Regions from separate parts of the Paenibacillus sp. VT-400 genome, predicted to be linked through region 2. Evidence: riboswitches for the same ligand, from Rfam matches in the RefSeq annotation. Region 2 holds a riboswitch; the other holds the start of a gene.
What was found. Region 2 has a riboswitch for FMN ahead of EL84_RS23725 (DMT family transporter). Riboswitches for the same ligand answer to the same signal wherever they lie in the genome.
Positions count from the first base shown of each region.

Region 1: another riboswitch for FMN. It lies ahead of ribD (bifunctional diaminohydroxyphosphoribosylaminopyrimidine deaminase/5-amino-6-(5-phosphoribosylamino)uracil reductase RibD); the one in region 2 lies ahead of EL84_RS23725 (DMT family transporter).

Region 1 covers NZ_LELF01000067.1:3,414,242-3,418,740, forward strand. Annotated here, with positions in the region: gene EL84_RS25660 (bifunctional 3,4-dihydroxy-2-butanone-4-phosphate synthase/GTP cyclohydrolase II) at 1-707, opposite strand, end outside; gene ribE (riboflavin synthase) at 740-1,408, opposite strand; gene ribD (bifunctional diaminohydroxyphosphoribosylaminopyrimidine deaminase/5-amino-6-(5-phosphoribosylamino)uracil reductase RibD) at 1,470-2,573, opposite strand; FMN riboswitch at 2,898-3,064, opposite strand; gene EL84_RS25675 (hypothetical protein) at 3,233-4,499, opposite strand, start outside.
Region 2 covers NZ_LELF01000067.1:2,981,052-2,985,550, reverse strand. Annotated here, with positions in the region: gene EL84_RS23730 (amidase) at 1-1,050, opposite strand, end outside; gene EL84_RS23725 (DMT family transporter) at 1,377-2,357, opposite strand; FMN riboswitch at 2,502-2,655, opposite strand; gene EL84_RS23720 (DinB family protein) at 2,740-3,240, opposite strand; gene EL84_RS23715 (CGNR zinc finger domain-containing protein) at 3,384-3,935, shown strand; gene EL84_RS23710 (amidohydrolase family protein) at 4,056-4,499, shown strand, end outside.

The sequences.
Region 1 (4,499 bases), 430 kb from region 2:
TTATTGTCCACAGCGTTTGTATAAGCCACCGCTTGAAACTCACCAAAGTCCGTCGGCATACGCACAGCCACTTCACGTTGAACCAGCTGCTCTTTTTCGTTACGGTAACGAATCATGTCCTGAATACTGATCAGCTTCAGATCATGTTTGCGGGCAATCTCCTGAAGATCCGGAAGTCTGGCCATCGTGCCATCTTCCTTAATCACTTCACAGATAACGCCAGCAGGGTAGGAACCACACATGATAGCGAGATCTACAGCCGCTTCCGTATGTCCGGCACGCCGAAGTACACCGCCGTCTTTTGCAATCAGCGGGAACATGTGACCAGGCTTACGGAAGTCTCCGGCTTTCGCTTCAGGATCGATCAGACCTTTCACGGTAATAGAGCGTTCATGTGCCGAGATACCTGTTGTTGTATCTTTGTGATCCACAGAGACGGTGAAGGCTGTTCCATGGAAATCCGTATTTTGTTGAACCATCGGTTTCAGGTTAAGTTCGTCGGCACGTTGTTGTGTAATCGGAACACAGACCAGACCTCTACCTTCAGTAATCATGAAATTAATGACTTCAGGCGTCGCCTTTTCGGCCAAAGCGATAAAATCGCCTTCATTCTCCCGATCTTCATCATCCACAACAATGACGGGTTTACCACGCATGAGATCATATATGGCTTCTTCTATTGTGTCCAGAATGGATTGTTCTGACATTGGTCCACCTCCAGTTAATTTCTGTTCTCTATTTATGCAAATCCATGATTGGAGAGAAATTCTTCACTGATACTGCGCGGCTTGCCAGTACCCGTCTCCCGATGTCCTCTCCCATACTGGAGCAGATGATCCACATATTTGCCCAAAATATCGCATTCGATATTAATGGTATCCCCTGTCTTTTTCACATTTAGTACAGTTTCACCAATGGTATGCGGGATAACGGAAACCGTGAATGCGGTATCTGACGTATGGACAACGGTCAAGCTAATGCCATCCAATGTGACCGATCCTTTGGGGATCAGATATTTGAACAACTGGTGATCATCAGGCTTGATCTCAAACACAATTGCATTCTGATCACGTGTTATACTACCAATCACTCCAGTACCATCAACATGGCCCTGTACGATATGTCCGCCAAAACGACCGCCTGATTGCATGGCCCGCTCCAGATTAACTTTACTGCCTGATTGCAGCTGACTGAGATTGGTATGGCGATAGGTTTCAGGCATTACATCGGCGGTAAAACCTCCACCTTCGAGCGTTGTCGCAGTTAAGCACACGCCGTTCACTGCTACACTATCACCAATCTTCAGATCGTCCATGATGGCGGAAGCTCCGATATTCAGGACCATCGCTTCGCCTTTCCGACCAATACGCCGGATCTGACCGACTTCTTCCACCAAACCGGTAAACATGCTGCCGCCTCCCTTTTTCAAGTTATAAAGAACCTAACTTTCTACTTTCAAATCCATTTATTTATTCAGGCCACACCGGAATACCGCCAATGCTGATATTATCTCCAACTTGTTCGATCTCCAACTGATTCAATTGAATCGCCTGATTCATACGCTCCACACCCTCGAAGCGGAAGCTTCCAGGTGTATCATAACCGCCTACAATCTTCGGAGCGATAAACATGAGCAGTCGATCAACCAACCGTGCCTCCAACATGGCTCCATTCAAGGTGCCTCCACCTTCAAGCAAAATCGAACCTATATCACGTTCACCCAACTTGCTAAGTCCGCTTAACAGATCCACACGTGGTCCAGGACCACAGCGTATAATCTCGACGCCGTAGGCTTCCAAACGTTCAGCAGCTTCAGGACTGGCTTCGTCTGTTGTCAGCACCCATGTTGGAGCAAGACCATCCTTAACCATTTTGGCACCTACGGGAAGACGTAACTTGGAATCCACTACAATGCGCACTGGACTAATGCCTTCGACTTGCAAACGGGTAGTAAGTTCCGGATTATCGGCGATTACCGTGTCGACGCCAACCATAATTCCCTGGTGCCGATGACGAAGGGCATGCACAATCTCACGAGCGGGCTCGTTAGAGATCCACTTGCTGTCTCCGCTGCGAGTAGCAATTTTGCCATCCAAAGTAGTAGCCGTCTTCAGTGTCACAAAAGGTAAACCCGTTGTAATAAACTTAATGAATTTTTCATTCATACGTCTTCCTCGCTCACGCAGTACGCCAACTTCAACTTCAATGCCTTGTTGACGAAGCATGCTTATACCCCTGCCGGATACTTGCGGATTTGGATCTTCACAACATACCACAACACGTTTCACCTTTTCATGAATCAGGCGTTCACTACAAGGTGGCGTCTTGCCATAATGACTACAAGGCTCAAGTGTAACGTATACCGTACTTCCCTCTGCATCACTGCCTGCCATGTTAAGTGCATGCACCTCTGCATGACCGGTTCCACGTTTCAGATGGCTCCCCAGGCCTACAATACGGCCTTCTTTCACAACTACACATCCAACGACCGGATTAATCCCCGTCTGTCCCTGTGCTCGTTCCGCCATATCCAATGCCAGTGCCATATAAAATTCATCATTGATCATTTCCAAATCCGTTCACCCCGCGGTTTAAAGTCTTGTTTATTAAAAAATCCCCGTCGAACAATCAGTTCGATGGGGATGATGAGAGACAAATGTCACCAGCAGGAGTGAAATGGATACAGCACGCCAACACTTTGCCCAAAACTTCATTTCGGGCAAGTGAAAATAGACACATACCTTAATGAACATCAATTACAGGTAAAGAGCTTTTATAGTGCGGCATATGTATGGAACTGTCCGGCGTATCCGGATCTTCCCTGCACAGTGCAAGACATCATAAAATCGTGACTGTGCAGCAATACTCCTGCTGAATGCAAACCTGTTAGGTCTGCACCTCTCCTTCTCCCATCCAGACTATACTGTCGGTTCTGGAATTACACCAGATCAGCCATCTGCCAATGGCAGACAGGTCACGGACTTTGCATCAAGTGCTGAACTTAGGTCCTTACACTTCCTGCATCACCGCCGGTAGGGAATTGCACCCTGCCCTGAAGGATTGCTTTCGTTATTACTTGGATGTTAGCACTTTAATGCCAAAAAATCAATTGTTTTTTGTTCCTTTTTGTCACATACTAACTTTTAATAAGCTAAGAAACAACAAAAAACCGCTTCCTCTCAGGAGGTACGGTTTTTGCTTGGAGGTACATTTTCACATCCATCGTATTATTCTACATATCAGGAAAACACCAGCTCGCCATATGCTTTAATTCTTTGGCATTATGGAATGGAGTGCGGTCAGGTCCTTGCAGTTGCGAAGTCGGAAGTGGGAACTCTCTTGCCACTCTTCTGACCCAACTTGTGGAATCAATCGCAATAGCCGAGCATTTCCAGCGTCCATTCGCTCTCGGTCGAAACGTCCCATGCAAATCTGCTTTTCCCGGCATATCTGGAAAGACTCCATCCAGATATTCAACGATGACACGCTTGTCTCTGACTTCATGACAGTATACAGTCACCCATACACCTTCCCGGACCCGAACAGCATACACATCGCCAGACTGTACCTCCCCGGTACCTGCATCAGGAGATGCCTTTGGTACTTTTCCGCGAACACTTCTCTTCTTCTCCAATGCTCCTAAGATCGTGTCCTTTACAGCTGGACTCTCATCAGGCTTATCCGCAAGAGATATATTATTCAGATCAAACTCATGAAATATCTTGTTCAGGTTGTTCTCATTAATTCCGATTGATGAGTCCCACCACGCCAGAGGGGCCTGCACTTCAACCCGCACATTGGGGCGTGCGTCACGCTGCATGTAAGAGGTGAATCCCGTGATCATTCCAGGATGTTCCGGCGTATCCAATATGCCAATCAGAGCTAACGTCTCAAGCAAATCACGGTAGGCATATTCCTTCTGCGTAGGCAAAAGACGTTCCTTCTTGAGCGCTACTGCTGCCTTGCTGTAACGTGTTTTGGGAGGTAATTCGCGCAGCACTGTTAACACCGCACGGAATGTCCAGCGGTCGTACTCATTGGGTATTGGAAGCTCCTGCGCGGCAGCCAGCTCTCGAAGTGCCAACACATATCCAAAAGGATCTCCGTCCAACGGGGTTCCATTGGTCATCCGCCAATACCATTGCAGCGTTGTGTCGGTTGCTTGATCTACACTTAATCCGCAGATCTTACAAGTGTTCGAAGATGGATATGGCGTATGTTCATGACTTGGCATACTGCTCGCAATAAGCTTGCCCGTAAGCAACGAGCGCCAGATCATGGGTGCTGACCACAAAGAGGATACAAAGGCCTGCGCTGCATCATTGATCGTCCATTGATTCGCAACTTTTTTCAGCTCAGTAATCGTTTCATCATGTTGCGGACGTACAAATCGATTCGGTTCATGCTCGTCTGCCTCAAGCGCTTCTCGATCCTTTACCGATAGACTATCCGGAACGACATGGCGCGATGCCTGCAGTTCTTCATCCCACAACGTGCGC
Region 2 (4,499 bases):
GCCTGCTTCAGCCAGAACCCAAGATTCAATCTCCATATCATCGGAGGTCAGAGCCCGGCCCATGGATCGTTCCATGGAAGAGATCATCGCAGCCATCTCACCACTGTTCATCATGTAATAGTTCTCCATCAACCGAACTCCATTGACTGGACTCAGTTTTTCTTCAACATGATGACCTTGATCTTCCAACCAGCGAACGAGCTTGTATACAGACTCTTTGGCTTCTGCGCTGACAGGTGTTCCCACGGGCGAATCCGTTGTGTATGCAATTTTCAGTTTGCGTTGATGTGGATAGCTCATATCAGCCAAGTAACTGCCTGGAAAGAGTGGAGCATGGAACGCAGCTTCGGGCTGAATGACTTGCAACGTATCAAGCAATGCAGCACTGTCCCGAACCGAGCGAGAGAGGGCAAAATCAATCGATGCGCCTTGCCATTGACGACCAACTCCCGGTCCTACAGGTGTGCGCCCGCGGGTTGGCTTCAATCCAAACAATCCGCTAAAGGAAGCCGGGATACGAATCGAACCTCCTCCGTCACTGGCTCCGGCAAGAGGAACAATACCCGAAGCTACAGCAGCAGCGGCACCACCACTTGAACCACCCGGGGAGTGATTGATATTCCATGGATTGCGAGTGGGACCATGAAGACGGGGCTCGGTAATATTTTTCAAACCAAATTCAGGTGTATTGGTATGTCCTATGAAGATAAAGCCTGCATCACGGAGTCGAGTGACAAAATTGGAATTGCGTAATGCACGATGCTCGCTGAACAAACGGGAGCCTGAAGTCAGAAATTCACCTTCCAAGGATTGCGAGATATCTTTCAGGAGCAGGGGAACACCGGCAAAAGGTTGTTCTCCAGGTCGAACCAAACCGGCTTCCTCCCGTGCACGAGATTCATATGTACGAATAACCGCATTAAGTTGCGGATTCACTTCTTCAAGGCGTGCAAACGCCGCTTCAAGCATTTCAACCGGGGATACTTCCCGGGATCGGATCAGTTCAGCCAAACCTACGGCGTCGTAGGAGGTATATGAGAATGAAGACATTATGATCGTTCCTCTCTGAATATAATTCATCTGTTTATTCCATATGTCATCGTACCACCCGATTAGACAAAAGACAAAACATAGAAGAATCGTAGTGCGATGATATGGATATTCGTTATGAGGTTGGAGGGAAAGAGGGGAGTATTTGCATTTGCGATATAGAAATAAAGCAAAGGATTACTCGATCATTTTGCTAATTGAGAAAATGATCGAGTAATATCGAGTCATGGAAATAAAAAACCACTGCTCATCTTATTTGATGTGCAATGGTTTTATTTTTATATTTGACGACTATTTGTTTATATGAGAACCTCACATATATCCACTTACTCTGTACGAAGCTTTGGTGCAGCATCGGCCGCAGTTGATGATCTTTCCTGCTGTCTGGAAATGGCGAAGAGGGCCACCCAGATCAGGATAAAACCAAGCAGCTGCTCCCATGTAATCAGTGTACGGAAAGCAATCCAGTTCACCAACACACCCGCCATCGGGAAGCTAAGTTCTGCGAGTGTTGCAACAGAGGCTTTGGTTGACGACAGACCTTTGTAATACAACAGAAGACTGAGCAAACCTGGTAACAATGCCTGACCGAGAATGTTGAGGATGACAGCAGTCTGTTCACCCGTTCCGGACGGAAACGTCCATGCCGCACCTTCGTTCCACGTCATAAAGATCAGGAGCGGGAGAGCAACGACAAAGCGCAGGGAGGTGACGGTTTCGTAACGCGCCTGACCCAGCATCAATCGTCCCATAACGGTTGAACCTCCCCATAGGGCAGCAGCCCCAAGGGATAACAAGCTTCCAGCATGAATCCAGTTGTCCCAGTTACCTAATGGCAATGTGAATCCAAATGTAAGCAGGTACGTTCCTGCTAATGCAATGAAGAACAATCCACCGAAGCGACGTGGCAACGTTTCTTTTAGTAACAGTTTAGCCAGCACAATAGCGAAGAGTGGTTGCATTTTTTGCAATAAAAGCACAGTATTCGGATCGTTATGTGTTAGTGCCATGGTGAACAATACCGTTGCGAGTGCTGATCCTCCCCATGAGATAAAAATCACGGCAATCCAGTGGCGAGCACGCAGGTTTTTCAGATCAGCTCGAAATTTCCACAGTACGGGAATGGCAATAAGACTGACGATGATATGTTCCACCAGTACAATCTGCGTGGATGTCATCGTATTTAGCAAAATAATGCGGAAGAGTGGGTCGACACCCCATAAGGCGGCGCCGAGAACTACAAGCCAGAATCCGGTATTACTTCGTTCCTTGCGGTAAACAGGTGATGCTGCTGATGTCTTTTCCATATTCAGGACTCCTTCGTCAGAACACGGAATCTTCAGTTGGCAAAATCGACAAAAGCCCCCGTTTTGGTATATACCAAATAAACGGGGGCTCATCCAAGGACATGCGTCAGGAAAGAGGCCTTCCCGTGAACGGCATGTCAATGTGTTGATCTTCTCTCATCCGGACTGTACCGTCGGCCTTGGATTCACACCAAGTCAGTCGCTGAATGTCCTTCGTTAAGAACTAATAGCGAGTCGCGGGCTGGTTCCGAAGAACATCACCGCCGGTTGGGAATTGCACCCTACCCCGAAGATCCTATTCAATTATATAGTGTGTTGAACAAGCTGTAACATTAATAAGTTCATCTTATTCCTGTAAGCGCTAGCAGTTCAAGCATTTTTTTTAGAAAACGATTTTCCAGCTTCCTTGCTGTCTGCGAAGGAGCACGATCTGACCTGCGTGATACGCATCATGGAGTACCCAGCGAGCTAGTTCGTGTGCCCATTTCTCTTCGGAGTCCATATATGCGGCTTCAAGATCTGACTCTTGAAGTGCAGCCAATTGATCTCGCAACTGCTGGGCTAATCGAGTTGTACCCTGCATCAGTGTATTCCAACCAGCTGCATCCGTTGCATCTCCCGGATTCCCAAATGTGTATTCATTGGAGTCTACAGCAGGAAGGGTAGGCTCCTTACCTTGCATGCGACATAATAAGCGATGGTTGTAATAATACATATGGTTAACCAACTGCCAGATGCTTAATCCCCCTGAGGGTGGAATCCAGGCTGCTTGTTCTGCTGTAAGACCCTCCAAGGATTTCAACAAAGGTACAATCCAATTACATTGATCCCAAGTATCATCCTTTTGAATAAGTAACACATCTAGTGCTGTTGTGTTCGTCATTGCCTTTTCCTCCTTGCGTATAATTGTGATAGGTGATGTAACTAGCTAAAACTGATTAATGAGGTTACACTTAATATAACACATCAAAGATGAGTTGTAACCTTCTTTGTTTAATTAGATGGTTACAATAAACGGAGGTATATATGGACAGGTTATGGACCGATTTTGTAAACAGCGATTATCACGACTGGCGTGGGGGAGATCGATCGGAGGACAGACTTGGGAAGGCGAGCTGGCAGCAAGATTTTCTGGAACGATGGCAACTTAACGCTGCTGTCCCTGCATCTCCAGAAGAGGAGTTGTCGATGAGAAATTTCAGGAATGAATTGTTGGCTCTTGGAGCCCGCGTGTCTTCTGGAGCATCATTAACGGATGTAGAAAAACAATGGTTGAACGGCGTTATGGGAGCAGGGCATGTGAGAAGAACATTGACTACAATTAATCAGGGACTGAAACTCCAACTGGTAGCTGTAGAAGCGCATTGGCATCAGGTTATAGCTGATGTAGCTGCTGACTTTGCTTTGACTTTGGTAGAGGGAGAAGGCGGCAGGATCCGGATCTGTGATAATTCGGATTGTCGCTGGATGTTCTATGATGATACCCGAAGCAGAACACAGAAGTACTGTGATGATAAGATGTGTGGCAATCTGATGAAGGTTAGAAGATTTCGGGCGAAACGTAAATCCCAAAATTGATAAATACTAACAATAACTATATAATGTATATATACTAGCGAAAAAATAGTCAGAAGTAGTACAGATTCGTAAGCAGGATGTGATCGTCTTTCAAACCAAAATAGATGGGAGATGTTTCTTGTGCGGACAAGTTATCTGTTGAAAAATGGCTGTGTGTTGTCGATGGATGCTAAAATTGGACAGTATAAGAGGGCGGACGTTCTGATTCAGGATTCACTGATCATGGCGGTTCAGCCCGACCTGGATATTCCGGATGCGGAGATCATTGATGCTTCATCGATGATTATTATGCCTGGGCTGGTGGACACGCATCGGCATATGTGGGAATCACTTGTCAAAACAGCGGGAACCAACTGGTCGTTACCAGTTTATTTGCAAAATCTCTATTATGGTGCGATGGGAAGCAAGCTCCGCCCACAAGATAGTTATATTGCCAACCTGCTCGGTTCCTTGGAAGCGCTTAACGCAGGAGTGACGACAGTAATGGATTGGAGCATGCCATATTCCCCTGACCATACGGATGAACTGATTCGTGGACTTCAGGATGCTGGCATTCGGGCGGTA